One region of the Pseudomonas tohonis genome, then DNA from elsewhere that is predicted to be linked to it. Evidence: predicted binding sites of a transcription regulator. Region 1 holds the regulator's gene; each other region holds the start of a gene.

Region 1 (7,845 bases):
TGCGCTCGAGCGGAGACTTCTTGCGCATCAACGCTCTCCCAGCAAATCGTTGCGGTAATCGGGTGCCGGGAAGTGAAAGGGCACCGGCCCGTCGGGGATGCCTTTCATGAACTGGCGGATCCTCGGGTTATCCGACTCCATGAGCTCGGCGGGGGTCCCCTGCCCCAGCACCTGGGCATCCCCCACCACATAGATGTAGTCGGCGATGCTGGCGGTTTCCGCCAGGTCATGGGAGACCACGATGCTGGTGATGCCCAGGGCATCGTTGAGGAGGCGGATGAGCCGCACCAGTACGCCCATGGCGATGGGGTCCTGACCGACGAAAGGCTCGTCGTACATGAGGATCTGCGGGTCCAGTGCGATGGCGCGGGCCAGGGCCACACGGCGCTTCATGCCACCGGAGAGTTCGTCGGGCATCAGGTCGATGGCGCCGCGCAGGCCGACCGCCTGCAGCTTCATCAGGACAATGTCACGAATCATTTCCTCGGGCAGCTTGGTATGCACCCGAAGCGGGAAGGCGACGTTCTCGAACACATCGAGATCGGTGAACAGCGCACCGCTCTGGAACAGCACGCCGAACTGCTTGCGCATGTCGAACAGGTCGGCCCGGGACAGCGTCGGCAGGTTCTGACCGTTGACCCAGACCTCTCCAGCCGCTGGCTTGAGCTGCGCGGCGATGAGGCGCAGCAGGGTGGTCTTGCCACAGCCGGACGGCCCCATGATCCCGGTGACCTTGCCACGCGGGATACGGATATCGACGTTCTGGAAAATACTGCGTGTGCCGCGATTGAAGGTGACGCCCTTCAACTCGACGGCGTAAGCGTTATCAGCGCTCATCTGTACTCCTTGCGATGCGGCCATCCCTGCTGAAGACGTCGCCTCCGGCAGCCGGGACACGATGCCTGAGGGGTGGCCGAACAGGCGGCGAACTATAGCATCGCAGCACAATGCCACCCAAGGCCGCAGCGCCCCATTGTTCAGGCCTGAGACAGGTTTCTCCACCGGGGCATGCAATGAAGGGTGAGCGAACGACTCTTTGCCGGTATAATCCCCGCCTTTTCCTCGGCAACTGCACTCTCGACATGAGCCAGTCCAGCGATCTGATCCAATCCGCACACCGCACCATCCGCCTGGAACGTGAAGCCATCGACACCCTGCTCGGCAGGATCGACGCCGACTTCGTCCGTGCCTGCGAGCTGATCCTCGCCTGCAAGGGCCGCGTGGTGGTGGTGGGCATGGGCAAGTCCGGCCACATCGGCAAGAAGGTCGCCGCGACCCTGGCCAGCACCGGCACGCCCGCCTTCTTCGTCCACCCCGCCGAGGCCAGCCACGGCGACATGGGCATGATCACCCCGGACGATGTGGTGCTGGCCCTGTCGAACTCGGGCTCCACCGCCGAGATCGTCACCCTGCTGCCCCTGATCAAGCGCCTCGGCATCACCCTCATCAGCATGACCGGCAATCCGCAGTCGCCGCTGGCCAAGGCCGCCGAAGCCAATCTAGACGCCCGCGTCGAGCACGAAGCCTGCCCGCTGAACCTGGCCCCGACCTCCTCCACCACCGCATCGCTGGTACTGGGCGACGCCCTGGCCATCGCCCTGCTGGAGGCCCGTGGGTTCACCGCCGAGGACTTCGCCTTCTCCCATCCCGGTGGCGCCCTGGGCCGCCGCCTGCTGCTGAAGGTCGAGAACATCATGCACGGCGGCGACAGCCTGCCCCGCGTCGAGCGCGGCACCTCGCTGCGCGATGCGCTGCTGGAAATGACCCGCAAGGGCCTGGGCATGACCGCCGTGCTGGAGACCGACGGCAGGCTGGCCGGGATCTTCACCGACGGCGACCTGCGCCGCACCCTGGACAAGGGCGTGGACGTGCGCCAGGCCAGCATCGACGACGTGATGACGGCACACGGCAAGACCGTGCGGGCCGAGATGCTCGCCGCCGAAGCCCTGAAGATCATGGACGACCACAAGATCAACGTACTGGTGGTGGTGGACGACAACGACACCCCCATCGGCGCCCTGCACATCCACGACCTGACCCGCGCCGGGGTGATCTGAATGAGCGACGACCTGCTGCAACGCGCCAAGGGCATCCGCCTGGCGGTCTTCGACGTCGATGGCGTACTCACCGACGGCAAGCTCTACTTCCTGGTCGATGGCAGCGAATTCAAGACCTTCAATACCCTGGATGGCCACGGCATCAAGATGCTGATCAACTCCGGCGTACGCACCGCGATCATCTCCGGCCGCAGCACCCCGGTGGTCGAGCGCCGCGCCCGCAACCTCGGCATCCAGCACCTCTACCAGGGCCGCGAGGACAAGATGGCGGTGCTCGACGAACTGCTCGCGGAGCTGGGCCTGGACTACCAGCAGGTCGCCTACCTCGGCGATGACCTGCCCGACCTGCCGGTGATCCGCCGCGTGGGCCTCGGCATGGCCGTCGCCAGCGCCGACGGCTTCGTCCGCCAGCACGCCCACGGCACCACCCAGGCACGCGGTGGCGAAGGCGCCGCACGCGAATTCTGCGAACTGATCATGCGCGCCCAGGGCAGCCTCGACGCTGCGCAGGCCGCCTACCTCTAGGTCCAGAACATGTCGAAGAACTTCCGCCTCGCCCTGATCCTGATCCCGGTCGCCGCCCTGCTGATCGCGCTGGGCTACTGGAACATCCGCCCGGAAAGCTTCATGGAGCGCCAGGCCAGCGCACAGGCGGACGAGAACGCCATCGACTTCTACGTGGTCAATGCCTCCAGCGTGCAGTACCAGGAAGACGGCAAGCGTCACTATGAAATGACTGCCGCCAAGCTGGAACACGTCAAGGCCAGCGACGTGACGCTGCTGACCAATCCGGACCTGCAGCTCTACCGCGGCACCGAATTCCCCTGGCACGTGCAGAGCGAGCGCGGCGAAGTCAGCCCCGAAGGGGAGCAGGTGGAACTGATCGACAAGGTCCGCGTGGCACGCACCGATGCCAAGGGCCGGCCGACCATTCTCACCACCAGCCGCCTGACCGTGTTCCCGGACAAGCAATATGCGGAAACCCAGCAAGCCGTTAGAATCGACGCCGCCAACGGGGTTACCACGGCACAAGGAATGAAAGCGTACTTGAATGACAGCAGGATGATCCTGCAGTCCAACGTAAGAGGCCAGCATGAGGTTCGTTAAAACCCTCCCCCTACTGCTCAGCCTGGGTGCTGCACTCGGAAGTGCCAGCGCCTGGGCGCTGCCCAGCGACCGTGATCAGCCGATCCGGGTCCAGGCCGACAGCGCCGAACTCGACGACAAGCAAGGCGTGGCGGTCTATCGCGGTGATGTCGTGATCACCCAGGGCACCCTGAAGATCACCGGCGACACCGTGACCATCACCCAGAACGCCCAGGGCGAGCTGGAGGTCTTCACCTCGGTCGGCAAACCTGCCTACTACGAGCAGAAGCCTGCGGTGGACAAGCAGATCGTCAAGGCATACGGCATGACCATCCAGTACTTCGCCGCCAACGAGCGCATCGTGCTGATCGACCAGGCCAAGGTGATCCAGGAAGGCAACACCTTCGAAGGCGAGAAGATCGTCTACGACACCCAGCGCCAGATCGTCAACGCAGGTCGCGCCACCGGCACCAATGTCGGCACCCCGCGCCCACGCATCGACATGGTCATCCAGCCGAAGAAGAAAGAGCAGCAAGCGGGACAAGCACAGTAATGGCGACCCTCAAAGCCCAGCACCTGGCGAAGAGCTACAGGAGCCGCCAGGTGGTACGTGATGTCAGCCTGTCCATCGACAGCGGCCAGATCGTCGGCCTGCTCGGCCCCAACGGCGCCGGCAAGACCACCTGCTTCTACATGATCGTGGGCCTGGTGAAGGCCGACCAGGGCCGCGTACTGATCGATCAGCAGGACGTCACCCACCAGCCCATGCACGGCCGCGCCCGCGCCGGCATCGGCTACCTGCCTCAGGAAGCCTCGATCTTCCGCAAGCTCAGCGTGGCCGACAACATCATGGCCATCCTCGAGACCCGCAAGGAACTCGACCGCGCCGGCCGCCATCGCGAGCTGGAGAGCCTGCTCCAGGAATTCCACATCAGCCACATCCGCGACAGCATCGGCATGAGCCTGTCCGGTGGTGAGCGCCGCCGCGTCGAGATCGCCCGCGCCCTGGCCACCGCCCCCAAGTTCATCCTGCTCGACGAACCCTTTGCCGGTGTCGACCCCATCTCCGTGGGCGACATCAAGCAGATCATCCACCACCTCAAGGCGAAGGGGATCGGCGTGCTGATCACCGACCACAACGTCCGCGAGACCCTGGATATCTGCGAAACCGCCTACATCGTGAATGACGGCCAACTCATCGCCGAAGGCAGTGCGGAAGAGATCCTGGCCAACCAACTGGTCAAGGAAGTCTACCTGGGGCACGAATTCCGCCTCTGAAGGCCAGCCCTTGCACGCAGAAGTTGCGAGCAGTAGAAAAATCATTCAAGGTCAGGCATATAATTTGCTTCCTGGTGGCGCCTCGGCGCCCTGTAGTGGATGGCGCATGCGCGCCGGCGAATAAGGTGCTAAGCCCCCTGCCATGAAACCATCGCTAGTCCTGAAGATGGGCCAGCAGCTGACGATGACCCCGCAGCTGCAACAGGCCATCCGCCTACTCCAACTGTCCACCCTGGATCTGCAGCAGGAAATCCAGGAGGCGCTGGAGTCCAATCCCATGCTTGAACGCCAGGAGGAAGGAGAGGACTTCGACAACTCCGACCCCATGGCCGAAAGCGAGCAGCAGCCCAACTCCGCCAGCCAGGAATCCAGCTTCCAGGAATCCAGCGTCCCCACTTCCGAGAGCGAAAGCCTCGAAGACGGGGAATGGCACGAGCGCATCCCCAGCGAGCTGCCCGTCGACACCGCCTGGGAAGATGTCTACCAGACCAGCGCCAGCAGCCTGCCCAGCTCCGACGACGACGAGTGGGATTTCACCTCCCGCACCTCGGTCGGCGAGAGCCTGCAGAGCCACCTGCTGTGGCAGCTCAACCTGGCGCCCATGTCCGATACCGATCGCCTGATCGGCGTCACCCTCATCGACTGCATCAACAATGACGGCTACCTGGAGGAAACCCTCGAGGAAGTTGTGGAGGCCTTCGACCCCGAACTCGAGATCGAGCTCGACGAAGTCGAGGTTGTCCTGCGCCGTATCCAGCAGTTCGAGCCGGCGGGTGTCGGCGCTCGCGACCTGCGCGAATGCCTGCTCCTGCAACTGCGCCAGTTGCCGCCTAAGACTCCCTGGCTGAGCGAAGCGCAGCGCCTGGCGGGCGACTATCTCGACCTGCTGGGCAGTCGCGACTACAGCCAGCTGATGCGCCGCATGAAGCTCAAGGAAGACGAGCTGCGCCAGGTGATCGAGCTGATCCAGGGCCTCAATCCGCGTCCCGGCTCGCAGATCGAGGCCAGCGAACCCGAATACGTCGTGCCGGATGTCATCGTGCGCAAGCACAACGAGCGCTGGCTGGTGGAGCTGAACCAGGAAGCCGTCCCTCGCCTGCGCGTGAACCCGCACTACGCCGGCTTCGTCCGCCGGGCAGACTCGAGTGCCGACAACACCTTCATGCGCAACCAGCTGCAGGAAGCACGCTGGTTCATCAAGAGCCTGCAAAGCCGCAACGAGACCCTGATGAAGGTGGCGACCCAGATCGTCGAGCACCAGCGCGGTTTCCTCGAGTACGGCGACGAGGCGATGAAGCCTCTGGTACTGCATGACATTGCCGAAGCGGTGGGCATGCACGAGTCGACCATTTCGCGCGTCACCACCCAGAAATTCATGCACACCCCCCGTGGCATATACGAGCTGAAATACTTCTTCTCCAGCCACGTCAGCACCTCCGAAGGCGGTGAATGCTCGTCCACCGCCATCCGCGCGATCATCAAGAAACTGGTCGCTGCGGAAAATGCCAAAAAGCCGTTGAGCGACAGCAAGATCGCTGGTTTACTGGAAGCACAGGGTATCCAAGTGGCCCGCCGCACAGTCGCCAAGTACCGGGAATCCCTCGGGATAGCGCCTTCCAGCGAACGCAAGCGGCTGATGTGACGCGGATTGATCCACGCCAAAGTGTTCCGGTGGCAGGCCCGTTAGCCTGTCTCTTACACACGGGCAATAAGGAGAAAGCGGTATGCAAGTCAACATCAGTGGACATCAACTGGATGTGACCGACGCCCTGCGCGACTATGTCGTCGAGAAGTTCGACAGACTGGAGCGCCACTTCGACAAGATCACCAATGTGCAGGTGATCATGCAGGTGGAGAAACTGAAGCAGAAGATCGAAGCCACCCTGCACATCGCCGGTGGTGAGGTCGTGGCCAATGCGGAGCATGAAGACATGTACGCGGCCATCGACCTGCTTACGGACAAACTCGACCGCCAACTGATCAAACACAAGGAAAAGCAGCTGAACCGCCAGCAGGGCGCAACCGCCCGCTGACATTCCCCTTCCTATGATCCGACTTGAGCAAATCCTGACCCCCGGCCGTTCCCTCGTGAACGTGCCGGGCGGCAGCAAAAAACGTGTCCTGGAACAGATCGCCAACCTGGTTGCTCGCGAACTTCCCGACCTCGACTCGCAAGATATCTTCGAAAGCCTGATCGCCCGGGAGAAACTCGGCTCGACAGGTTTCGGCAACGGTATCGCCATCCCCCATTGCCGGCTTCCCGGCTGCGCCGCGCCCATCAGCGCCGTGCTGCGCCTGGAGGCCCCCGTCGACTTCGACGCCATCGACGGCGCCCCGGTGGACCTGCTGTTCGTACTGCTGGTCCCCGAAGCCGCCACCGACGAGCACCTGGAATTGCTCCGCCAGATCGCCAGCATGCTGGACCGCACCGAAGTGCGCGACCGCCTGCGCGTGGCGCAGAGCAGCGACAGCCTGTATCAGGTGGTAGTGGACGTCCAGAACGGACGCTAGGACCTTGCCATGCGCCTGATCATCGTCAGCGGCCGTTCAGGCTCAGGCAAGAGCACCGCCCTCGATGTCCTCGAGGACAACGGCTTCTACTGCATCGACAACCTGCCCGCCGGCCTCCTCCCCGAACTGGCCGAACGCGCCCTGCTGCAGACCGAGCTGCTGCATCCGCAGGTCGCCGTGTCCATCGACGCGCGCAACCTGCCCAGCCAGCTCAAGCGCTTCCCCGAATTGCTCGAAGAGGCCCGCGCGCGCCATATCCAGTGCGACGTGCTGTACCTGGACGCGGATGACGAGACCCTGCTCAAGCGCTTCTCCGAAACCCGCCGGCGACACCCGCTGACCAACGAAGACCGCTCCCTGGCCGAAGCCATCCTCGACGAGTCGAAGCTGCTCGCGCCCATTTCGGACCTGGCCGATCTGAAGATCGATACCACCCACCTCAACCTCTACCAGCTGCGCGACAGCATCAAGCTGCGCCTGCTGAACAAGCCCGAGCCGGGAACCGCCTTCCTCGTCGAATCCTTCGGTTTCAAACGCGGCATGCCGGTCGACGCCGACCTGGTATTCGACGTGCGTTGCCTGCCCAACCCCTATTGGAAGCCCGAGCTGCGCGACCACTCCGGCCAGGATGCCGTCGTCGCCGAATACCTAGCCGCCCAGCCGGATGTCGAGGAGATGTACCAGGACATCCTCGGCTACCTGAACAAATGGCTGCCGCGCTTCGCCGCCAGCAACCGCGCCTATGTCACCGTCGCCATCGGCTGCACCGGCGGCCACCACCGCTCCGTGTACCTGGCCGAACGCCTCGGGCAGGCACTCAAACCCAACCTGAAGAACGTCCAGGTTCGCCACCGCGACCTCAGTTAAAGGATCCCCGCCGCGATGCCAGCCTGTGAAATCACCATCATCAACA
Region 2 (7,845 bases), 3.0 Mb from region 1:
GTCGGGTCGGCCGGGTCGAACGGCGTCTTGGTCGGCACCGTGTTGGTGGAGTTGAGGTTGAACGGCTGGGTGATGGTGGTGGTGGCCTTGGGCTGCTGGTTGTTGGTCTGGATCACCAGGTCGCCGACCACGCCGCTCTGCAGCGCACCGTTGGCATCCACCGAGTAGCCCTGCAGGCGATAGCCGTTGTTGTCGACGATGTAGCCGTTCTTGTCGGTGCCGAAGTAGCCGGCGCGGGTGTAGCTGATGGCGCCGTTGTTGCTGGTGATGAAGAAGCCGTTGCCGTTCACCGCCAGGTCGAGGGCGTTCTCGGTGTAGTCGATGGTGCCTTGGTTGTAGAGCTGGGCGACGTTGCCCAGCAGCACGCCGCTGCCGATGGTCTTGCTGCCGGAACCGAGCACGGAGGCCGAGTATAGGTCCTGGAACTCGCCACGGGATTGCTTGAAGCCGACGGTGCCGGCGTTGGCGATGTTGTTGCCAGTGATATTGAGGTCACTGGAGGCGGCACGGATGCCGCTGAGTCCGATATTGAACGACATGGGATGCTCCTGTAACGCCGGCGCCGCCGACGATTATTGACCGATGACCTTGACCTTGGAGAGTGCGACGCTGCCCAGCCCGGCGAGGTTGAGCGTCATCTCGGCGCCATTCAGGCCGAGGGTGACGCTGTCCACGTTCGCCGGCAGGTTGGTGGACATCGCCACCGTCTTGCCGTCGATGGCCGCCTCGGCCTGGAAGGTGTAGGTACCGTTCGGCGCGACGTTGCCGCTCGAATCCTTGCCGTCCCACATGAAGCTGACCTGGCCGGCACTCTGGGCGCCCAGGTTGATGCGGTTGACGGTGTTGCCCTTGCTGTCCAGCACGTTGACGTAGACGTTGGTGCTGGCGCCGGTGAGGTTGATGCTGCCCTTCATGGTCTCGCTGGTGTCCACCACCGCCTTGTTGGTGGTGACGATGACCTTGCGGCCGACCAGGGAGGACGCCTGCAGCGCCTGCGAGGACTGGGTGCTGGAAAGGATGCTCTCGACACTGGTGTTCAGGTTGTCGAGGCCTTCCACGGTACTGAACTGGGCCAGTTGCGCGACGAACTCGCTGTTGGTCTGCGGGTCCAGCGGGTTCTGGTTGTTCATCTGGGCCACCAGCAGCTGCAGGAACTGGTCCTTGCCCAGCGAGCTGTCCTTGGTCTTGTCGTTGTCCTTGAGCTTGTACTGGTCGAGGACCGAGCTGCTCGAAGTTCCGCTTACGCTGTCAACGCTCATCTTGTTCCCTCACTCGCGCCTTACTGACCCAGGGTCAGCACGCGCTGCATCATCTGCTTGGCGGTGTTCATCATTTCGACGTTGGTCTGGAAGGCGCGACTGGCGGAAATCATGTCGGCCATCTCTTCCACCACGTTGACGTTGGGGTAGTACACGTAGCCATCGGCGTTGGCAGCCGGGTGGTTCGGCTCGTAGCGCGGGGTCAGGGCGCTCTGGTCTTCGATCACACCGAGCACCTGCACGCCACGACCGGATTCGTCCTCGCCGGCGAACAGCGAGCCGCTGCTGCCGCCCTCGCTGTTGAGCTGGCTCTGGAACATGGTCGAGAAGACCGGGTGACGGGCACGGTAGGTCTGGTTGATGCTGGAGGACACCGTCTCGGCGTTGGCGATGTTGCTGGAGATGGTGTTCAGGCGAGTGCTCTGGGCGCTCATGCCGGTGCCGGCAATGTTGAAGACGCTGGACAGTGACATGGTGTGATCTCCTCTTATTCGCCGCGCAGGGCGCTGACCAGCCCTTTGAACTTGCTGTTGAGCAGGGTGAAGCTGGCCTGGAACTGCATGGAGTTCTCGGTGTAGGTCGATTGTTCCTGCTGCAGGTCGACGGTGTTCTGGTCGATCGAGGGCTGGAACGGAATCCGGTACTTGAGGCTTTCGTCGAACAGGCTGGCGCCTTCGGCGGCGATGTGGCGCTCGTTGGTCAGGTTGGCATGGAAGGTGCCCTTGCTGTTCTCCACCTGCTGCTGGAGCACGGCCTTGAAGTCCAGGTCACGCGCCTTGTAGTTGGGCGTGTCGGCGTTGGCGATGTTGTTGGCCAGCACTTCGGCACGCTGGGTGCGGAAGTTGAGGGCCTTTTCATGGATGCCAAGGGCGCTTTCGAAGCTGATGCTCATGTCTCTGACCTTTGCCGAGTGGCAGTTCGGTTTGTCTGCCTGACATTCAGCAAAGGCTGTGCCAACTTTTAAAACCCTTTATTTTCAATGACTTGATATAAATCCGAGCGGCAATCGAAGCGGCAACGGCAAGGCATTACCGCTTTTGCCGGTGCCGACGGCAACGCGGTTGGGCGATCTTGCCGCTGGGCGGCAATGGCCGCCAGCGGCGATCGCCGCCCTGCCCTCTCCTTTTGCCCACGTGGTCTAGGCTTTGGTTTCCGCTTGGCGGCAGCCGCTGCGCAACGCCGCCATCGCCCCTTGATCGACGAACCCGAGGAGATCGAAATGCCCATCGAAAAAGCCCTGTACCGCGCCTACGCCGAAGCCTACGGCGGCCGTGAAGGCCGTGCCGTTTCGTCCGATGGCGTGCTGGATGTGAAGCTGACCACGCCCAAGGAACTGGGCGGGCCGGGAGGTGAAGGAACCAACCCCGAGCAGTTGTTTGCGGCCGGCTATTCGGCGTGCTTCCTCGGTGCCATCAAGTTCGTGGCCGGCAAGGAGAAGGTCGCCCTGCCGGACGACGCGTCCATCGAAGGCATCGTCGGCATCGGCACGCTGCCCACGGGTTTCGGCATCGAGGTGGAGCTGCGCATCTCCCTGCCGGGCGTCGACAAGGCCGTGGCCAAGGACCTGATCGACAAGGCGCACGTGGTGTGCCCCTACTCCAACGCGACCCAGGGCAACATCAACGTGACCCGCACGCTGGTTTGAGGGTACGCGCCACCGTTGCGGTGCCAATGAAAAGGGAGGCTTTCGCCTCCCTTCTTCATTTCATCCGCGGGTCACTTGACCTTGTAGATGATCCCCGGGCTGCACTGCACCATCTGGTACAGGTCCGGCAGGCCGTTGAGCGCCTCGGACGCACCGAGGAACAGGTAGCCGCCGGGTTTCAGCGTGGCGTGGATGCGCGTGAGGATGTCCTTCTTCACCTCGGCGGAGAAGTAGATCAGCACGTTGCGGCAGAAGACGATGTCGAACTTGCCCAGTGCCGCGTAGCTGTCCAGCAGGTTCAGCGGGCGGAACTCGACACGGTTGCGGATCGCCGGCTTGACCACCCAGCGCCCCGGCCCTTTGGGGTCGAAGTAACGGGTCAGGCGCTCCTGGGAGAGCCCGCGCCCCATCGCCAGGCTGTCGTACTCGCCGGCCTTGCAGGCGGCGAGCATGGCGCTGGACAGGTCGGTGGCGACGATGCGCACGCCGGCCTTGAGCTGGCCGAGGTTGGTCTTCTCGAACTCGTCGATCGCCATGGACAGGGAGAACGGCTCCTGCCCGGACGAACTGGCCGCCGACCAGATGCGCAGCGGCTGATTGGGCGAGGCCTTGATCATCTCCGGCAACACCCGGCTCTTCAGTACCTCGAAGGGATAGGTGTCGCGAAACCACAGGGTCTCGTTGGTGGTCATGGCATCGACGACCTGCTCGCGCAGGCCGCCTCGGGGGGAACCCTGGATCTTCTGGATCAGCTCCCCCAGGGTCTTGATGCCGTTCTGCTCCATCAGCTTGTTAAGGCGGCTGGATACCAGGTACTGCTTGTTGCTTCCCAGCAGGATGCCGCAGGTTTTTTCCAGGAAGGTCCGGAACTGCTCGAAATCCAAGTTACCTGAAGACACTAGGCCCGCCTCATTCATATCTGTTTCCTGGGGGAGTCATCCCTCAGCCGCCATCAGCGATTCTGATCCGCTCGATCACCCGCGCCGCCAGGTCGTCGGGTCGGAACTTGGCGAGGAAATCATCCGCGCCGACCTTCTTCACCATCGCCTGGTTGAACACGCCGGAGAGCGAAGTATGCAGGAGGATGTGCAGTTTCTGCATTCTCGCATCGCCTCGGATCTCCGCCGTCAGCGTGTAGCCGTCCATTTCCGGCATCTCGATGTCGGAAATGATCATCAGCAACTCCTTCTCCGGCGCCTTGCCCTGCTCGACCATGTCGTGCAGGTAGTTGTACGCCTGGCGGCCGTCGTTGAGCGCCGTGACCTCGACGCCCACCGTCTCCAGGCAGCGGATCAGCTGCTTGCGGGCCACCGACGAGTCGTCGACGATCAGCACCCGCTTGGTGACGGCACTGGCCTGGGTGTTCTGGTCGATCACGCCCTCGGAAATGACTTCGGAAGTCGGTGCGACCTCGGCGAGGATCTTCTCCACGTCGATGATCTCCACCAGGTTCTTGTCGACCCGGGTGACCGCGGTCAGGTAGTGCTCACGACCGGTCCCCTTGGGTGGCGGATGGATCTCCTCCCAGTTCATGTTGACGATGCGCTCCACCGAGCGCACCAGGAAACCCTGAACCTTGGTGTTGTATTCCGTGATGATGACGAAGCTGTTCTTCAGGTCATCCAGCCCGCGTCGACCGGTGGCCATGGCCAGGTCGAGGATGGGAATGGTGCCCCCGCGGATATTGGCCACACCGCGAACCACCGGGCTCGACTTGGGCATGATGGTGAGCTTGGGGCATTGCAGCACCTCCTTCACCTTGAACACGTTGATCCCGTAGAGCTGGGTCCCATCCAGCCGGAACAGCAGCAACTCCAGCCGGTTCTGACCGACCAGTTGCGTACGCTGGTTAACCGAATCCAATACACCGGCCATGCCAGGACTCTCCCGTTATTAGCTTCAGCACGCTTCGCCTTAGAGTAGCAGGCGGCACGGGCCTTGCTTTTGATCTTGATATGAACGCTATGACGACGATTTTCCGACACACGATGGCACAACGCCGCCATCTTTTTAAGGCTCTTTTACTTGTTTTGCTCGGCCTCGGCCATAACGGCGCCTCGGCTGAGGAACTCACTTCGCCCGAAGTCCTTATCGGCTCCACCCAAGGCTTTCTTGAGTTCACGGTGGAGGATTATCTGCAGACCAACAATATCCAGGGTCGTTACGACATTCAGATCAACCGTCTCGACCCGCGCCTGCGTCTCGCCGCCTGCGACAGGGAATTGACGGTCGCACTGGAAAGCCCGGCACAACCCATCGGCCGGGTCACCGTCAGCGTGCGCTGCGAAGGCAGCACGCCGTGGAGCATCTACGTCCCCGCGCAGGTGCGGCTGTTCCGGGAAGTAATAGTAGTAGCCCGTCCGCTGCGCAGGGGGGCGGTCGTCACCTCGGATGACTACAACCTGGTGGAACGCGAGGTGGGCCTGCTCAACCAGGGCTACCTCACCGACCCCGCACAGGCCGAAGGCTTCAAGCTGACCCGCGCCGTGGTCGCCGACCAGGTGCTGGCGCCGGTGCACCTGGAGACCGCAGAGGTGATCCGCAAGGGCGACCAGGTGGTGATCACCGCCAGGAGCAGCAGCATCAGCGTGCGCATGCCCGGCGAGGCCCTGTCCGACGGCTCGCCGGGGCAGCAGATAAGAGTACGCAACCTGCAGTCCAAGCGCGTTGTCAAAGCCCGGGTGGTAGGCCCGGGCCAGGTCGAAGTCGCAATGTAGGCACGGGTCTTGTATGTAAATACGTCATCTCGTGTAAAGTGCCGTTCCGACGTCACTTCCAGGCCCGGAAAAAAAGTCCGGAAATTTGCCTAAAGTTTCATTGGGCATGGCCGATAGCGTCGGTAAGCGTCCAAACACCCAGAGGTTCTGCATCATGGTCATCGACTTCAACCGGCTGAATAACGCCGCTACGCCGCCCGGTACGGGCCGTACGAGCAACGCCCAGGCCGGCGGCAAGAACGAAGCCGTCTCCAGCTCGACGACTCCGTCGCAGGCTGCCACCACCGACGCGGCCAAGACCGCCAAGACCGGTGAGAACGTGCAGCTCAGCAGCGATGCGCAGAACCTGCAGAAAGCCACCGACAAACTGCGTGACCTGCCCACCGTGGACAAGGAACGCGTCGAAAAAATCAAACAGGCCATTGCCGACGGCTCCTATCAGGTAGACAGTCAGCGCGTGGCCAGCAAACTGCTCGACTTCGAATCCCAGCGCTAGTCCCATGGCAGCGCTGGGGATATTGGACGCCCAATCCCCAGAGCCCGCGATGCAAGACACTATCCTGCTCGACCTGTTCACCAACGATATCGGCCACGCCCAGCGTCTGCTTGAGCTGATCGATACCGAATTCAAGGCCCTCACCGAGCGTGACCTGGGCCATCTCGAAAAGATCCTCGCCGACAAGCAGCCCCTGCTCGCCCTGCTCGATGCCCATGGCAAAGAGCGCACCGAAGCCCTCCTTGCGCTGGACCTGACCGCCGACCGTGCCGGCCTGCACAAGCTCGCCGAAACCTCGCCGCTGGGGGCCGACCTGATCGCCCGCAGCGAGGAACTGAGCGCCGTGCTCGAGCAATGCCAGACCGCCAACCAGCGCAATGGCCGGCTGATTCGTGCGAATCAGGCCTCGGTCGGCAGCACCCTGGCGATTCTGCGTGGTCAGGATGCTCCCAGCCTCTATGACAGCCGTGGCGGTGCCGCTAGAATCCCGCGACAGCGCCCGCTCAGCCAGGCCTGATAACAATAAAGGTACGACGACATTACCGGCACGATGCCAGTATGCTAGTGCCGGAAGTCATTCGTGCTTGGAGAGTCCTGGACCGTGTCCAATGCGTTTATCGAAGAAGATGGCCCCCAACCACCCAAGGTGCTCAAGGCGCCGGTGGAGATCCTTGCCAATCTTCGTCTGCTGCAGCAAAACCACGACCCGCTGATCATCACCTTCAACGAGCGCAGCCAGCGCTTCCAGACCTACCTCGTCGAGATCGACAAGGACAAGAAGATGCTGGCCCTCGACGAGATGATCCCCAACGATGGTGAGCGCTACCTGCGCAATGGCGAAAGCTTCCGCCTGGAAGGTTTCCGCGATGGCGTGCGCATCGCCTGGGAGAGCCCGCTGCCCGTGCGCGTCGGGGAGTTCCAAGGCGATGCCTGCTACTGGTGCCCGCTGCCCGAAGAGGTGATCTACCACCAGCGTCGCAACGCCTTCCGCGCTCCGCTGATGCTCAGCCAGCTGGCGGTGGTGGAACTGGCCGGCGACAAGCTGCCCAAGGGCCTGCCCGGGCACATGCTGGATATCTCCGCCACCGGCTGCAAGCTGCGCTTCCCGGGCGACCTCACCAGCCGCCTGCAGCCTGGCCAGGTCTATGAGCGCTTCAGCGCCCAGCTGCCGGTCGGCACCCTGGTCGCCGCCGTCGAACTGCGCCACGCCAGCTACGACGAAAAGCTCGACATGACCTTCGTCGGCATGCGCTTCTACCGCTCAAGCGGCCAGGAACAGCGCCTAATCGAACGCTTCGTCTACCAGCTGCAGCGCGAAGCCCGGCGCTTCGACAAGGACGACCTGTTCTAGCCACCCGCACCGCTCGCCTCGCGAGCGGTGCACGCCCCTCACGGCACGCGCACCTCTATCCCGAGCTCCGCCAGGCGCGGCAAGTGCTCCGGCCGGTCCAGCGCCCACATCACCGGCAACAGGCCATGGCTCCACTCCAGCTCCTTCAGGCGTTCGCAGGTGAGCGCCAGCAGCCGATCGCTGCCCCAGGGCATCGCCTCGAACAGCCGTGGATCGACCCGGCGCAGGCCCAGCAGCACGTAGCCACCTTCCTCCGTCGGCCCGAGCACCGCCTGATGTTGCTGCAAGGCCTCGCAGGCCGCTGCCAGGTAATCCGCATCCAGTGCCGGGCTGTCGTGACCGAACAGCACCACCGCATCGCTTTCCGCCAGGCCCAG
Region 3 (7,845 bases), 2.0 Mb from region 1:
CTGACGCAGACGATGTCGCCGGCTTCGGCTTCGGCGACTTCGACGCGCTGGAGGCCGGAGTGACCCATGATCTTAAGGATGCGGCCGTTGCGCTTGGTGCCGTCGTCGCTGATGGCGACCACCGGGGTGTTGGACTTGATCTTGCCGCGGGCGATGCGGCCGATGCCGATCACGCCGAGGAAGCTGTTGTAGTCCAGCTGGGAGATCTGCATCTGGAACGGGCCGTCGACGTCGACGTCCGGAACCGGGACGTGGTCGATGATCGCCTGGAACAGCGCGTCCATGTTGTCGTCCATCTTCTCGTGGTCGAGACCGGCGATGCCGTTCAGGGCGCTGGCGTAGACGATCGGGAAGTCGAGCTGCTCGTCGGTGGCGCCGAGGTTGTCGAACAGGTCGAAGATCTGGTCGATGACCCAGTCAGGGCGCGCGCCCGGACGGTCGATCTTGTTGACCACGACGATCGGACGCAGGCCGGCCTTGAAGGCCTTCTGGGTCACGAAGCGGGTCTGCGGCATGGGGCCGTCCTGGGCGTCGACGACCAGCAGCACGGAGTCGACCATCGACATCACGCGCTCTACCTCACCGCCGAAGTCGGCGTGGCCGGGGGTGTCGACGATGTTGATGTTGTAGCCGTTCCACTTGATGGCGGTGTTCTTCGCCAGGATGGTGATGCCGCGCTCTTTCTCCTGGTCGTTGGAGTCCATCACGCGCTCGGATTCCGCTTCTTTGCGGTCGAGGGTGCCGGAGAGCTTCAGCAGCTTGTCGACGAGGGTGGTCTTGCCGTGGTCGACGTGGGCGATGATGGCGATGTTGCGTAGTTTTTCGATCACTTGTGTATCTCGATCAGAGGATTCGGTTCGCCGCTGAGTCTAGGCGGCCTGTATGAAAAACGTTCGATTCAGCCCGCCCACTGGTCGGGGGGGCGGTGGCGGATGCTGCCGCCGTACAGCCCGGGCTGTTTAGGCCGGGCGATAAACGCGCACATTGGCATGCCCCTCGCTGAGCAGGTGGTGAGCATGCAGGCGGCTCATGACGCCTTTATCGCAATACAGGAGGTACTGACGGTTTTCGTCCAGTTCCTTGAAGCGGCTGTTGATGGCGTAGAACGGCAGGGCCTGGACTTCGATGCCGGGCAGCTCCAGCGGTTCATCTTCCTGGGCATCCGGATGGCGGATGTCGATGACGATCTGGCCCGGCAACGCCTCGCCGACCTCTTCTACCTTCAGGTCCTGGCCCAGTTCCTCGATCACGCGGTCGATGGGGATCAGGCGGGCACGCTCGATGGCACGCTCCAGCACGGCCATGTCGAACTGCGCCTCTTCGTATTCGATGCGGCTCTGCTTGGCGCGGGTGGTCGGGTTCACCGAGATCACGCCGCAGTACTCGGGCATGTGCTTGGCGAACTCGGCGGTGCCGATGCGGGTGGCGGTGTCGATGATGTCCTGCTTGTGGCTGGCGATCAGCGGGCGCAGCACCAGCATGTCGGTGGCCGAGTCGATCACCGAGAGGTTCGGCAGGGTCTGGCTGGACACCTGGGAGATGGCCTCGCCCGTGACCAGCGCCTCGATGCGCAACTGCTCGGCCATGCGCGTGGAGACCCGCAGCATCATGCGCTTGAGGATCACGCCCATCTGGCTGTTGTCGACCTTGCCGAGGATCTCGGCCACCACCTCCTCGAACGGCACGCTGATGAACAGCACGCGCTGGGACCGGCCGAACTTCTCCCACAGGTAGTGGGCCACTTCCATCACGCCCAGCTCGTGGGCGCGGCCCCCGAGGTTGAAGAAGCAGAAGTGGGCCATCAGGCCACGACGCATCATCTGGTAGGCGGCGACGGTGGAATCGAAACCGCCGGACATGAGCACCAGGGTCTGCTCCAGCGAACCCAGCGGGTAGCCGCCGAGACCGTCGTGCTGGTGGTGGATGACGAACAGGCGCTGGTCGCGCACCTCGATGCGCACTTCCACTTCCGGGTTCTTCAGCGAGATGCCGGCGGCGTTGCACTCGCGACGCAGGCGGCTGCCCACGTGGCTCTCCAGCTCCATCGAGGTGAAGGTGTGCTTGCCGGCGCGCTTGCAGCGCACGGAGAAGATCTTCCCGGGGATCTGGTCGGCGTAGTGCAGCTTGCACTTTTCCAGCACGTCGTCGAAGTCACCGAGCGGGTACTCGTTGACCTCAAGGAAGTGGGTGATGCCCGGGGTGCAGGTGAGGCGCTCGATCATCTCGGCGAGGAGCTTCGGATCAGTTTGCGTCGTAACCAGCTCCAGGTTGTCCCAGATGCCGCTCACTTCGACTTCCGGGTCGAGATCACGCAGCACCACGCGAATGTTCTTCGCGAGCTGGCGGATGAAATGCTTGCGCACCGGCCGGCTCTTGATGGTGATTTCGGGGAAGACCTTGATGATGAGTTTCATGAAAACAGCGCTTGCTGGGACAACGGAAAAAGAGGGGCGCGGATTATAGCGGAAATTGTTCAAGCTTTGACCAAAATCAATCACACCCCTTGAGTGCGCACCAAACAGGTGCAATCACGACGTGCGGAGCACGGAATTGGTGCGCAAAACTGTACACAATCGATCTTCAGCCCCCGGCCTGCCTGTGTTCTAGGGCGCTTGCCCATTCCAGGGCACTGGCACGCAATTTGCTCCCTTGTGAGGCAGGTTGCCCTGGCGGACTATGCCGCCCCGGCTTCACCTTTTATTGGGGGCTCAACTTTTCCAGCTCCCCATTCACCTGGAGGACACCATGTCGAAGTCGCTTCAACTGATCAAAGACCATGACGTGAAGTGGGTAGACCTGCGCTTCACCGATACCAAAGGCAAGCAGCACCACGTGACCATGCCGGCACGCGACGCACTCGACGACGAGTTCTTCGAAGTGGGCAAGATGTTCGACGGCTCGTCCATCCACGGCTGGAAAGGCATCGAAGCCTCCGACATGATCCTGCTGCCGGTCGACAGCACCGCCGTGCTCGACCCGTTCACCGAAGAGCCGACCCTGATCCTGGTCTGCGACATCATCGAGCCGAGCACCATGCAAGGCTACGACCGCGACCCGCGCTCCATCGCCAAGCGCGCCGAGGAGTACCTGAAGACCACCGGTATCGGTGACACCGTCTTCGTCGGCCCGGAACCCGAGTTCTTCATCTTCGACGAAGTGAAGTTCAAGTCCGACATCTCCGGCTCCATGTTCAAGATCTACTCCGAGCAAGGCTCCTGGATGACCGACCAGGACGTCGAAGGCGGCAACAAGGGCCACCGCCCGGCCGTCAAGGGCGGTTACTTCCCGGTTCCGCCGTGCGACCACGACCACGAAATCCGTACCGCCATGTGCAACGCCATGGAAGAGATGGGCCTGGTCATCGAAGTTCACCACCACGAAGTGGCGACTGCCGGCCAGAACGAAATCGGTGTGAAGTTCAACACCCTCGTTGCCAAGGCTGACGAAGTCCAGACCCTGAAGTACTGCGTGCACAACGTGGCCGATGCCTATGGCAAGACCGCCACCTTCATGCCGAAGCCGCTGTACGGCGACAACGGCTCGGGCATGCACGTGCACCTGTCGATCGCCAAAGACGGCAAGAACACCTTCGCAGGTGAAGGCTATGCCGGCCTGTCCGACACCGCCCTGTACTTCATCGGCGGCATCATCAAGCACGGCAAGGCCCTGAACGGCTTCACCAACCCGTCGACCAACTCGTACAAGCGTCTGGTTCCGGGTTTCGAAGCACCGGTCATGCTGGCCTACTCCGCCCGCAACCGTTCCGCCTCGATCCGCATCCCGTACGTATCCAGCCCGAAAGCACGCCGCATCGAAGCGCGCTTCCCGGACCCGGCTGCCAACCCCTACCTGGCCTTCGCCGCCCTGCTGATGGCCGGCCTGGACGGTATCCAGAACAAGATCCACCCCGGCGATGCCGCCGACAAGAACCTGTACGACCTGCCGCCGGAAGAGGCGAAAGAGATCCCGCAGGTTTGCGGCAGCCTGAAAGAGGCGCTGGAAGAACTGGACAAGGGCCGTGCGTTCCTGACCAAGGGCGGCGTGTTCAGCGACGACTTCATCGATGCCTACATCGAGCTGAAGAGCGAAGAAGAAATCAAGGTGCGCACCTTCGTGCACCCGCTGGAATACGACCTGTACTACAGCGTCTGATCCGGCAGCCCGCACAGGCAGCGTGCCGCGCGAGCGGCACGGACTAGAGAGGCCTCCTTCGGGAGGCCTTTTTTTGTCCCGGGAATGGGCCCCGTGCGCTCGGCATCGGCCACGCCGCCAGCGCAGCGCAGCACCGGAGGGATCACGATTTTCCGGCTGCGCCGCACAGCCGCATCAGGCCGAACTTGCCAGCCCGGCGCGCCGGTGCAACGCTTAGCGGCATCATCCAGAGGAGACCGGCCCATGCGCCTCCTGCTCACCTGCCTGCTGTTGTCGCTGACGCTTCCCGCGGCGGCGCAGATCTACAAGTACACCGACGCCAACGGCAACACGGTCTTCACCAACCAGCCGCCGGATGGCACCCGGACCGAAGAGGTCACCCTGCCCACCACCAACACCGTGGAAGCGCAGAAGCCCGCCACCCCGCCCGCCGCCGCGAAGGACCAGGCAGCCGAGGCGGCCTATCAGGAACTCCGCCTGACCGACGTGCCCAGCGACGAAGCCCTGCGCGCCAACAACGGCACCTTCTCCGTCGGCGTGCACCTGGTGCCGCGCCTGCGCACCGGCCACCGGCTGCAACTGCTGCTGGACGGCAAGCCCGAGGGCCAGAAGGTCAACGTGCCGCGCCTGCAGGTGGTCAACGCCGATCGCGGCGAGCACAGCCTCGCGGTCCAGGTGCTCGCGGGCGATCAGGTCGTGCAACAGAGCGAGACCATCACCTTCACCGTGCAGCGGGTCAACACCAGCAGCCCCGCGCTGCGCCCGCCGCCCCCTCCGAAACCCACTCCGAAGCCAGCCATCTGACCCATGCGCACGATCCTGTTCTGCCTGCTGTTCGCCTGCCTGCCGGCGATGGCCCAGGTCTACACCTACATCGACGAGGAAGGTAACCGCGTCTTCACCGACCGGCCCAAGCCCGGCAACGCCGAGCGCATCGAACTGACCCCCTCCAACGGCATGACCGCCCAGCCGGCGGCCCCGGCCGTGCTGCCGCCCGCCGCCATCCCCCGCGAGCTGGGCTACCAGGTGCTGCGCATCCTGGTGCCCGAGCCGGACGCCACGGTGCGCGACATGGAGGGCAACCTCATCGTCACCGCCATGAGCGAGCCCGGCCTGCGCGACGGCCACAACTACCGCCTGGTGCTCGACGGCAAGGCCCAGGGCGAACCCGGTCGCAGCCCGGTCTTCCCGCTGAGCAACCTCGATCGCGGCACGCACCAGCTGGCGGTGGAGATCATCGACGACAAGCAACGGGTGGTGGAGCGCACGCCGAACCAGCCGGTGCACATCATGCGCATCACCCTGGCGCAGAAGCGCCAGGCGCGCCCCTGCAAGAAGGCCGATTACGGCGTACGCCCCGAATGCCCGCTCAAGGACAAGCCCAAGGAGCCGGACAAGGGCATCATCGGCATCCTCCCGTTCTTCTGATCCCGCGACGCACCGCAATGGTGCGTCAGGCTGCACCGATTTCTATACTCTCCCCATTTTGGTTCGCCCGCATGCCGCCGCACTGCGCTGAAAAGCAGCCGCAAGCGGCTGGCGGCCTGTTCCAGCGCGTCTTTTCAGGGCTTGGTTTGCTTCTTGCATTTTCCTGCCCATCGCCGAGATGCCCGACCTATGACCATCAACGACGCCCTGCACCGACTGCTGCTCGACAACCTGACCACCGCGGTGATCCTGCTCAACGCCGACCTGCGGCTCGAGTACATGAACCCGGCGGCCGAGATGCTCCTGGCCGTCAGCGGCCAGCGCAGCCACGGCCAGTTCATCAGCGAGCTGTTCACCGAGTCGCCCGAGGCCCTGACCTCGCTGCGCCAGGCGGTGGAACAGGCGCACCCCTTCACCAAGCGCGAGGCCATGCTTACCTCCCTCGCCGGGCAGACCCTGACGGTGGACTATGCGGTGACGCCCATCCTCAACAAGGGCGCCACCCTGCTGCTGCTGGAAGTGCACCCGCGCGACCGGCTGCTGCGCATCACCAAGGAAGAGGCCCAGCTGTCCAAGCAGGAAACCACCAAACTGCTGGTGCGCGGCCTCGCCCATGAGATCAAGAACCCCCTGGGCGGCATCCGTGGTGCCGCCCAGCTGCTTTCCCGCGAGCTGCCGGAAGAGCACCTGAAGGACTACACCAACGTCATCATCGAGGAGGCCGATCGCCTGCGTAACCTGGTGGACCGCATGCTCGGCTCCAACAAGCTGCCGTCGCTGGCGATGACCAACGTCCACGAAGTGCTGGAGCGTGTCTGCAGCCTGGTGGAAGCGGAGAGCCAGGGCGGCATCACCCTGGTGCGCGACTACGACCCGAGCATCCCGGACGTGCTCATCGACCGCGAGCAGATGATCCAGGCCGTGCTCAATATCGTGCGCAACGCCATGCAGGCCATCTCCGCCAACAACGACCTGCGCCTCGGGCGCATCACCCTGCGTTCGCGCACCCTGCGCCAGTTCACCATCGGCCACACCCGGCACCGCCTGGTGACCAAGGTGGAGATCATCGACAACGGCCCGGGCATCCCGCCCGAGCTGCAGGAAACCATCTTCTACCCCATGGTCAGCGGGCGCCCGGACGGTACCGGGCTCGGGCTGGCCATCGCCCAGAACATCATCAGCCAGCACCAGGGGCTCATCGAGTGCGAGAGCCATCCCGGCCACACCGTCTTCTCGATCTTCCTGCCGCTGGAACAAGGAGCCGCATCCTCATGACTCGTAGTGAAACTGTCTGGATCGTCGATGACGACCGCTCCATCCGCTGGGTCCTGGAAAAGGCCCTGCAACAGGAAGGCATGACCACCCAGAGTTTCGAAAGCGCCGACAGCGTGCTCACCCGCCTGACCCGCCAGCAGCCGGACGTGATCATCTCCGACATCCGCATGCCCGGTGCCAGCGGCCTGGACCTGCTGGCGCGCATCCGCGAGCTGCACCCGCGCCTGCCGGTGATCATCATGACCGCCCATTCGGACCTGGACAGCGCGGTGGCGTCCTACCAGGGCGGTGCCTTCGAATACCTGCCCAAGCCCTTCGACGTCGACGAGGCGGTCTCCCTGGTCAAGCGCGCCAACCAGCACGCCCAGGAGCAGCAGAGCCTGGAAGCCCCGGCCAACCAGCCGCGCACCCCCGAGATCATCGGCGAGGCACCGGCGATGCAGGAGGTGTTCCGCGCCATCGGCCGCCTCAGCCACTCCAACATCACCGTGCTGATCAACGGTGAATCCGGCACCGGCAAGGAGCTGGTGGCGCACGCACTGCATCGCCACAGCCCGCGCGCCGCCTCGCCCTTCATCGCCCTGAACATGGCGGCGATCCCCAAGGACCTGATGGAGTCCGAGCTGTTCGGCCACGAGAAAGGCGCCTTCACAGGCGCGGCCAACCAGCGTCGCGGTCGCTTCGAGCAGGCCGACGGCGGCACCCTGTTCCTCGACGAGATCGGCGACATGCCGGCCGACACCCAGACCCGCCTGCTGCGCGTGCTGGCCGACGGCGAGTTCTACCGCGTGGGCGGCCACACCCCAGTGAAGGTGGACGTGCGCATCATCGCCGCCACCCACCAGAACCTGGAAAACCTGGTGCAGGCCGGCAAGTTCCGCGAAGACCTGTTCCACCGCCTCAACGTCATCCGCATCCATATCCCGCGCATGTCCGACCGCCGCGAGGACATCCCCGCGCTGGCCCGCCACTTCCTCGCCCGTGCGGCCC
Region 4 (7,845 bases), 1.1 Mb from region 1:
CCCTGCCGGTAGGCCGCAGCGTCACCAGCGTGGAAGCGCAACAGGCCGTCGGCGGCCTGCTGGTCGCCGGCAAGACCATCTGCGGCGTGCTGCGTGCCCATGAGCTGGAATTCCTCTTCGGCAAGGAAGAGGGCGCCAGGGTCGGCTCCGCCGCCGTGGTCTCCCTCAACCACCAGGGCCAGCACGGCATCCTGGCCATCGGCAGCCATGATCCGCAGCACTACAAGAGCTCGCTGGGCACCCTGTTCCTCGGCTACATCGCCGAGGTCCTGGCCCGTGTGCTGCCCCTCTTCGCCTCCCCGCTGCGTTCGGTGAGGTAGGCGGCGGGCGACGGCACAGCGGCAGGAGTAGACGGATGAACGCCGATCTGGACCGCTATATTGAGCACCTGCGCAGCGAGCGCCAGGTTTCCCCCCATACCCTCGACGGCTACCGTCGCGACCTGGGCAAGGTCGTCGCCCTTTGCGAGGCCTTCGCCGTCGCCGACTGGTCCGCGCTCGACCCGCGCACCCTGCGCAGCATGGTCGCCCGGCTGCACCAGCAGGGGCAGTCGAGCCGCAGCCTGGCACGCCTGCTCTCCGCGGTACGGGGGCTCTACCGCTACCTGGTACGCGAAGGCGTCTGCCGCCACGACCCGGCCAGCGGGCTCAGCGCGCCCAAGGGCGAGCGCCGCCTGCCCAAGACCCTCGACGCCGATCGCGCCCAGCAGCTGCTGGACGGCGCGGTCGAAGACGACTTCATCGCCCGCCGCGACCAGGCGATCCTCGAACTGTTCTATTCCTCCGGCCTGCGCCTGTCCGAGCTGGTGGGCCTGAACCTCGACGGCCTCGACCTGGCCGACGGCAGCGTGCGCGTGCACGGCAAGGGCAACAAGGTGCGCGAGCTGCCGGTCGGACGCATGGCCCGGCAGGCGCTGGAACAATGGTTGCCACTGCGCGCCCTGGCCAACCCGCAGGACGGCGCCGTGTTCATCGGCCGCACCGGGCGCCGCCTGGGGCCGCGCGCCATCCAGTTGCGCGTGCGCGCCGCCGGGGTGCGCGAGCTGGGCCAGCACCTGCATCCGCACATGCTGCGCCACTCCTTCGCCAGCCACATGCTGGAGTCGTCCCAGGACCTGCGCGCCGTGCAGGAACTGCTCGGCCATGCGGACATCTCCACCACGCAGATCTACACCCACCTGGACTTCCAGCACCTCGCGGCGGTCTATGACAAGGCCCATCCCCGGGCCAAGCGGAACAAGGCGAGCGACGAATGAGCATCCAGCTGATCACCTTCGACCTCGACGACACCCTCTGGGACGTCGCCACCGTGATGCACGGCGCCGAGGCGGCGCTGCGCGAGTGGCTGGCGCTGCAGGCACCGAAGCTGGGCCCGGTGCCCATCGAGCACCTGTGGGCGATCCGCGCGCGGCTGCTGGCGGACGAGCCCGGGCTCAAGCACCGTCTCAGCGAGCTGCGCCGGCGCATCCTCTTCCATGCACTGGAAGAGGCCGGTTATCCCCGTGACGAGGCGGGCACCCTGGCCAGCCGCGGCTTCGAGGTCTTCCTCGAGGCACGCCACCGCATCGACCTGTTCCCCGAGGTGCACCCGACCCTGGAGATTCTCGCCAACCGCTATCGCCTGGCGGTGATCACCAACGGCAACGCCGATGTGCGCCGCCTGGGACTGGCCGACTACTTCCAGTTCGCCCTGTGCGCCGAGGAGCTGGGCGTCGGCAAGCCCGACCCGCACCCCTTCGAGGAAGCCCTGAAACGCGCCGGGGTCGCGGCCGAGCGGGCGGTCCACATCGGCGACCACCCCAGCGACGACATCCACGGCGCACGCAACGCCGGGATGCGCGCCATCTGGTTCAACCCGCAGGGCAAGCCCTGGGAGGGCGAGACCGATCCTGACGCGGAAATTCGCAGCCTGGCGGAACTGCCGGCCCTGCTGGGCCGCTGGAACACCCCGGGCTGAGTACCCGGCGCCCATGAAAAAGCCCGCTGAACGCGGGCTTCTTCATGGGGCGACGAACCTCAGATGGGACGGCTGCCGTACTTGCTGTCGGGCTTCTTCGGCGGGTCGGCGACCACGTTGGGCTCGACCTCCTGCACCTTGCCGCCACGCGCCAGGAATTCCTCCATGGCCCGTGCGAGCGCATCGCGCTCCTTCTGCTTGGCTTCGATGCTCGGCAGTTCCTCGACCTCTACCGCCGCCTTCTTGCTCTTGCCGGCAGGCGCGGGGGATTCACTGTCGCTTTCGCTGTCGCCGTCGTCGCTGTCTTCGGCTGCGGCGAGCTCCTCGCCCTCATCCTCGTCGGATGCCTCGAGCTCGTCTTGTTCCAGATCTTCGTCGCTCATGTTCTACCTCTTGTCTTGCCAAAGCAGGTTAGTTATAGCCCAGCCGCGCCAGCGCGCTAACGCCACTGGAAAAAAATCAGATCGCCTCGCCATTGAGCGTGGCGACTACCCGACGTGCACCGCCATGATCGCGATGTTCCCCCAGGTAGATGCCCTGCCAGGTCCCCAGCGCGAGCCGCCCTTCCTGTATCGGCAGCGTCAGCTGGCAGCCCAGCAGGCTCGACTTGAAATGCGCCGGCAGGTCATCCGGGCCTTCGTAGTCATGTTCGTAGCCACCTTCCCCCTGGGGCACGAGGCGATTGAAGAATCGCTCGAAATCGCGCCTCACGGAGGGGTCGGCATTCTCATTGACGGTCAGTGATGCCGATGTGTGCTGCAGCCACAGGTGCAACAGACCGACACGACAGCGTCGCAGTTCCGGCAAGTTCGCAAGCAGTTCATCGGTCACCAGATGAAAGCCCCGCGGTCGCGCGCCAAGGGTGATCAGTGTCTGCTGCCACATGCGCGTCTCCCGCTGCGAAGTCGTCCGGCGCGCATTCTAGCGCGGCTCCAGAAAAAGCAAAGGGCGCCTTGCGGGCGCCCTTCGTGGCTCGTGTTGCAATCTCTGCCGACGCCGCGTGGCGACGGCAACCTCGAGCGAGCCAGGGCCCCAGGTCCGGCGGCACCGGGCCGCCGTGGAACGGCCCGGCACTTGGGCCGGGCCCCGCCGCTTACAGGTTGTAGCCGCGCTCGTTGTGCTGCGCCAGGTCGAGGCCTACGGTCTCTTCCTCTTCGCTTACACGCAGGCCGATCACCAGGTCCAGGACCTTGAGGATCACGAAGGTCACGACAGCGGTGTAGATCACGGTGAAGGCGACGCCCTTGAACTGGATGAACACCTGGCTGGCGATGTCTTCGACGGTGCCGAAGCCACCCAGGGCCGGGGCCGCGAACACACCGGTCAGCAGCGCGCCGATGATGCCGCCGATGCCGTGCACGCCGAAGGCGTCCAGGGAGTCGTCGTAGCCCAGCTTGCGCTTGAGGCTGGTGGCGCTGAAGAAGCACAGGACGCCAGCGGCCAGGCCGATGATCAGGGCACCCATCGGGCCGACGGTACCGGCAGCCGGGGTGATGGCGACCAGGCCTGCGACCACGCCGGAAGCGATGCCCAGGGCGCTCGGCTTACCGTGGGTCAGCCACTCGGCGAACATCCAGCCCAGGGCGGCGGCGGCGGTGGCGATCTGGGTCACCAGCATGGCCATGCCGGCGGTGCCGTTGGCGGCGACCGCGGAGCCGGCGTTGAAGCCGAACCAGCCGATCCACAGCATGGCGGCGCCGACCAGGGTGTAGCCCAGGTTGTGCGGGGCCATCGGGGTGGTCGGGTAGCCCTTGCGCTTGCCCAGAACCAGGCAGGCCACCAGACCGGCGACACCGGCGTTGATGTGCACCACGGTGCCGCCCGCGAAGTCCAGTACGCCCCAGTCCCACATCAGGCCACCGTTGCCGCTCCACACCATGTGGGCGATCGGCGCGTAGACCAGGGTGAACCAGATGGCCATGAAGATCAGCATCGCGGAGAACTTCATGCGCTCGGCGAAGGCACCGACGATCAGGGCCGGGGTGATGATGGCGAAGGTCATCTGGAAGGTGATGAACACGCTTTCAGGGAAGGCGGAGGTCAGGCTGTCGACGGTCAGGCCGGACAGGAAGGCCTTGCCGAAGCCACCGACGAAGGAGTTGAAGTTGACGACGCCCTGTTCCATCCCGGTGGTGTCGAAGGCCAGGCTGTAGCCGTAGATGACCCAGAGGATGCTGATCAGGCCGGTGATGGCGAAGCACTGCATCATCACCGAGAGGATGTTCTTGGAACGCACCATGCCGCCGTAGAACAGCGCCAGGCCGGGGATGGTCATGAACAGCACCAGCGCGGTCGCGGTCAGCATCCACGCGGTATCACCACTGTTCAGCACAACCTCGTCGGCGGCCATGGCCAGGCCGGGGGTGACGAGGGACAAAAGGGCTCCTAGCCCTGCGGCTTTACGCAGAGTCATGTTGTTTTCTCCTGGGGCGTTGGGGTTCGGAGGCTTAGATCGCGTCTGTGCCGGTTTCGCCGGTACGGATACGGATGGCCTGTTCCAGATTGACGACGAAGATCTTGCCGTCACCGATCTTGCCGGTGTTGGCTGCCTTGGTGATGGCCTCGATCACGCGATCCAGCTGATCGTCGGCGATGGCGACATCGATCTTCACCTTGGGCAGGAAATCGACCACGTATTCCGCGCCACGGTACAGTTCGGTGTGACCCTTCTGGCGACCGAAGCCCTTGACCTCGGTAACGGTGATGCCCTGCACGCCGATCTCGGACAGCGACTCGCGCACGTCATCGAGTTTGAACGGCTTGATGATGGCAGTGACTAGCTTCATGAAACTCTCTCCCGTATTGGTGGACTTGCCCCAGGAAAAACGACCCCGGCTCAAGTCTAAGCGCAGTGTCTGGCTTTGTAACGCGTCGAACCGCCCTGGCTCGGCCACTTCGAACGCAAACCAACCGCTTCCGGCGAAACACTCCCCCGCCTCGCCCGACACACCGGTACTGCATCGGTGCATGCGTCATGAGCCCTAAAGCAGAAAGCTTGCCAGCTCCATCAAAAGCGCTTCTTTTCAAGCAGATACTGGCCGTATGCCCCCTCGGCGCCCGTTGCGGCACCGGCGACACGCACCAACTTGGCGCAGCGGATGATCGGCCGTTGCTCAAAAATCGTGCGCCGTCCATCCGGATCGGCCTGCCACCGCCCGTGGTAGACTGCGCACCGCCTGTCCATGGAAGTCCATCATGCTGCCGCCCAAAGCCCTGCTAGACGCCCTCGGTGCCCACGCCTCCCGCCTGTTCAGCGGTGATACCCCGCTGCCGCGCGCCGAATTCGAAACCCAGTTCAAAGCCCTGCTGCAGAGCGCCTTCAGCAAGCTCGACCTGGTCAGCCGCGAGGAATTCGACAGCCAGATGGCCGTCCTCGCCCGTACCCGCGCCCGCCTCGAGGCCCTGGAAGCCAAGGTCGCCGAGCTCGAAGCCACGCCGACACCGCCGCCGACCGAATGACCCGGCGGCCGGTGACAGCGATCAAGGAGTGATCATGTCCCTGGCCCTCGTCCACAGCCGCGCCCAGGTGGGCGTGGAAGCGCCGGCCGTCACGGTCGAGGCGCACCTGACCAACGGCCTGCCCTCGCTGGCCCTGGTCGGCCTGCCGGAGACGGCGGTGAAGGAGAGCAAGGACCGCGTCCGCAGCGCCATCCTCACCAGCGGCTTCGAATTCCCGCTGCGCCGTATCACCCTCAACCTCGCTCCCGCCGACCTGCCCAAGGTCTAAGATGTTTTAATATTTGATAGCGGTTTTGGCATCTGAGAATATCGTGCTCTTTTTATGAGAATAGATTGCTCAGATGACCCGCGAGGTTTATCACGAACAACTCCACAAGGACGGCCTATGGCGCATCAAGAACTTTAGGTACTTGGTGAAGCAGAGCTATGCGGACGTGGAAGATCTGCGGCTCGAAGTCGTCATCGGAAAGGTAACGGAGCCCGGTGAGCAACCGAGGCAGGAGGCGGATGATATCGTCCCTGTGCCGATAGGCGACCTGCCGTCGCTGAGGCGAAATGGGCTCATACGCGATGGGTTCCTGCTTCGCACCGACTACCAGTTGGTGGAGGCCAGAAAGAAACGCCTCACCCTTGATCTCTCTCGCGCAAATCTGACGTTCTTCAAACGCTTTGCTGAAGAAAACTCAGAGGCAATAATCCCAAGAACAAAATCAAGCGCAGAGGAAGATAACGAAACGGTTTATATGGGCATAGGCCATAACGGTGACCGCTACGGCGTCATTATTCCATCCGTAGACATTTTTCTTTTCTTCTATGCGAACTCAACATTCCTGACGGAGCTTGTACTTAGCGAGCACATTCTTAATCCAGAGCTCAGCATTTATGACAAAGAAAAATCCGTTACAACTGGCCCGCATAAAAAAATCTGGTTAAAGAAGGGTGTACCTGAGCAGATAGTAGATTTTTTGGCGGCGTTGCTCTTCGATGAATATGCCCTCGGAGCAGCAAAAGCCATTTTCACAGACAGGGGACCTGACGGCCAATCGTCTAAGCGATGGCCTATACGGGCGGCTCCTCCAACGGAAGGAAAAGTCGGCTTTAAACTGCTCGGCAGGAATATTGGCAAAAATCGACTTCTAGTTACTCAAATATTAAGCTGTGACTGGGTACCCGCTATTGGTTCCATAGAATGGGACCGGGATGGGAGATCTAGCACTACGTCAACAGGAAGGGGTTCAGAAATGGTCCCCTTGGCACTGAACAACATTGAGCCCGCCGAACAGATTATTGATGAAGGCGTGGACCGTAGGAAGGCTAGAAGCCCGGTGTATGCACCGCACATTGACCAGCGCTTTCCAGGCCTAAAGAAAATTCCCGTCAAACGCTCGCCGAAGCCAGATCCGACTGAGAAGGAAGGCGGAAAATACGTCAAAAAAAATGTATCTGTTGAAGTGGCCACTACTGCACCTGGCGGCCCCGACTCAGAAAAGAAACGTAAAGCTGAAGTCAGAGGAAAAGCAAAAAATCCTGCAGGCACCACAGAGAAAGACAAGGAGCTCGAGAACTTTCAGCTAACTTCGAATGATGTGCAGAATCAAAGCATCGCAACAGCGATAATTTTGTTCAAAGCGCATGAGTACGAGCTAGCGGAGGTCTGCTTTCTCACTGAGGGATTTCAGCCCAAAGAACTAGCTATAGACAAAAATAATCGGATCCCGCTTTGCTTACTTCCCTCGACGCACGATGGCAAAGATAAAGCCTGGCTTTACAGCGACGAACTTAAAGTACGGCAACGTGTAGCTGTCATGGCCAGGGTCGAGTTCGACGGTAAGGTTCGATACGTATTCGAGCTACAAATGCGATTGAACCAAGCTATTTCAACTGGCGTCATTTGGACAGAGTCGGAAGATGAAATCCCAGAAGGGCTTCTCTACGAACTTTTACTGGGTTTTGCAGACCCCACTGGTTCCGATGCACTCATGCGCTCAACGGCTCGGGACAATTTGCAATGGGGCCGATGCAAACACAATCATAAAATCCAAATCGACTGGAAACATCCGGAACTGTTTGCGGATGATTTTCTGAGCCGACTGTTCAGCCAACCTCAAGCGGCACCACGATCGACTAGGTCTCGCCGCCCGCGCTGACGCGAGATTCCGCTGCTTCATTCGATCCCTTTGCACGCTCACTTCAGCGACGAGCTGAAGACAGGCCCCATTACCCCGATGGGCAACGTCTCAGCCTGCTCCTCAATTTTCCCGGCCAGGATGACGTCGTCCAATGTTGGATAATGCCGCAAGAGGAATTTAGCGTCGTGGCGCACCTTCTCCGGCAGGGTGCCATCTCGAGAAAGCGCGACAAGGAATTCCCGCGTATTCACCACTGCCCGAGAGCGCTCGTTGGGCATTGTCATAGTCACCTCCCCAGAAG

Evidence for each region. The regulator sigma-54, encoded in region 1, starts transcription at its own class of promoters, with help from an activator protein. The targets are predictions, from matches to a motif close to ANTGGCATNNANNTTGCTNT.
Region 2: flgB (flagellar basal body rod protein FlgB) is a predicted target of sigma-54. The motif match lies at 2,198-2,217, and genes of this name have one in related genera.
Region 3: glnA (glutamate--ammonia ligase) is a predicted target of sigma-54. The motif match lies at 2,629-2,648, and genes of this name have one in related genera.
Region 4: glnK (P-II family nitrogen regulator) is a predicted target of sigma-54. The motif match lies at 4,940-4,959, and genes of this name have one in related genera.

What each region holds. Positions count from the first base shown of each region.
Region 1 covers NZ_AP023189.1:1,398,045-1,405,889, reverse strand. The annotation lists gene mlaE (lipid asymmetry maintenance ABC transporter permease subunit MlaE) at 1-28, opposite strand, end outside; gene HSX14_RS06520 (ATP-binding cassette domain-containing protein) at 28-837, opposite strand; gene HSX14_RS06515 (KpsF/GutQ family sugar-phosphate isomerase) at 1,083-2,057, shown strand; gene HSX14_RS06510 (KdsC family phosphatase) at 2,058-2,582, shown strand; gene lptC (LPS export ABC transporter periplasmic protein LptC) at 2,592-3,164, shown strand; gene lptA (lipopolysaccharide transport periplasmic protein LptA) at 3,151-3,696, shown strand; gene lptB (LPS export ABC transporter ATP-binding protein) at 3,696-4,421, shown strand; gene HSX14_RS06490 (RNA polymerase factor sigma-54) at 4,564-6,063, shown strand; gene hpf (ribosome hibernation-promoting factor, HPF/YfiA family) at 6,146-6,454, shown strand; gene ptsN (PTS IIA-like nitrogen regulatory protein PtsN) at 6,468-6,932, shown strand; gene rapZ (RNase adapter RapZ) at 6,942-7,799, shown strand; gene HSX14_RS06470 (HPr family phosphocarrier protein) at 7,815-7,845, shown strand, end outside.
Region 2 covers NZ_AP023189.1:4,395,468-4,403,312, forward strand. The annotation lists gene flgE (flagellar hook protein FlgE) at 1-539, opposite strand, end outside; gene flgD (flagellar hook assembly protein FlgD) at 573-1,259, opposite strand; gene flgC (flagellar basal body rod protein FlgC) at 1,280-1,732, opposite strand; gene flgB (flagellar basal body rod protein FlgB) at 1,747-2,151, opposite strand; gene HSX14_RS19895 (organic hydroperoxide resistance protein) at 2,479-2,904, shown strand; gene cheR (protein-glutamate O-methyltransferase CheR) at 2,976-3,803, opposite strand; gene HSX14_RS19905 (chemotaxis protein CheV) at 3,847-4,779, opposite strand; gene flgA (flagellar basal body P-ring formation chaperone FlgA) at 4,860-5,621, shown strand; gene flgM (flagellar biosynthesis anti-sigma factor FlgM) at 5,776-6,117, shown strand; gene HSX14_RS19920 (flagella synthesis protein FlgN) at 6,167-6,634, shown strand; gene HSX14_RS19925 (flagellar brake protein) at 6,719-7,468, shown strand; gene HSX14_RS19930 (TIGR04282 family arsenosugar biosynthesis glycosyltransferase) at 7,507-7,845, opposite strand, start outside.
Region 3 covers NZ_AP023189.1:6,230,572-6,238,416, forward strand. The annotation lists gene typA (translational GTPase TypA) at 1-830, opposite strand, end outside; gene thiI (tRNA uracil 4-sulfurtransferase ThiI) at 960-2,414, opposite strand; gene glnA (glutamate--ammonia ligase) at 2,746-4,152, shown strand; gene HSX14_RS28535 (DUF4124 domain-containing protein) at 4,396-4,956, shown strand; gene HSX14_RS28540 (DUF4124 domain-containing protein) at 4,960-5,580, shown strand; gene glnL (nitrogen regulation protein NR(II)) at 5,770-6,855, shown strand; gene ntrC (nitrogen regulation protein NR(I)) at 6,852-7,845, shown strand, end outside.
Region 4 covers NZ_AP023189.1:347,004-354,848, reverse strand. The annotation lists gene HSX14_RS01640 (DUF484 family protein) at 1-320, shown strand, start outside; gene xerC (tyrosine recombinase XerC) at 356-1,255, shown strand; gene HSX14_RS01630 (HAD family hydrolase) at 1,252-1,956, shown strand; gene sutA (transcriptional regulator SutA) at 2,016-2,339, opposite strand; gene HSX14_RS01620 (secondary thiamine-phosphate synthase enzyme YjbQ) at 2,416-2,841, opposite strand; gene HSX14_RS01615 (ammonium transporter) at 3,050-4,369, opposite strand; gene glnK (P-II family nitrogen regulator) at 4,404-4,742, opposite strand; gene HSX14_RS01605 (accessory factor UbiK family protein) at 5,152-5,415, shown strand; partial or broken gene HSX14_RS01600 (magnesium chelatase domain-containing protein) at 5,450-5,677, shown strand; gene HSX14_RS01595 (hypothetical protein) at 5,757-7,562, shown strand; gene HSX14_RS01590 (BPSL0761 family protein) at 7,601-7,828, opposite strand.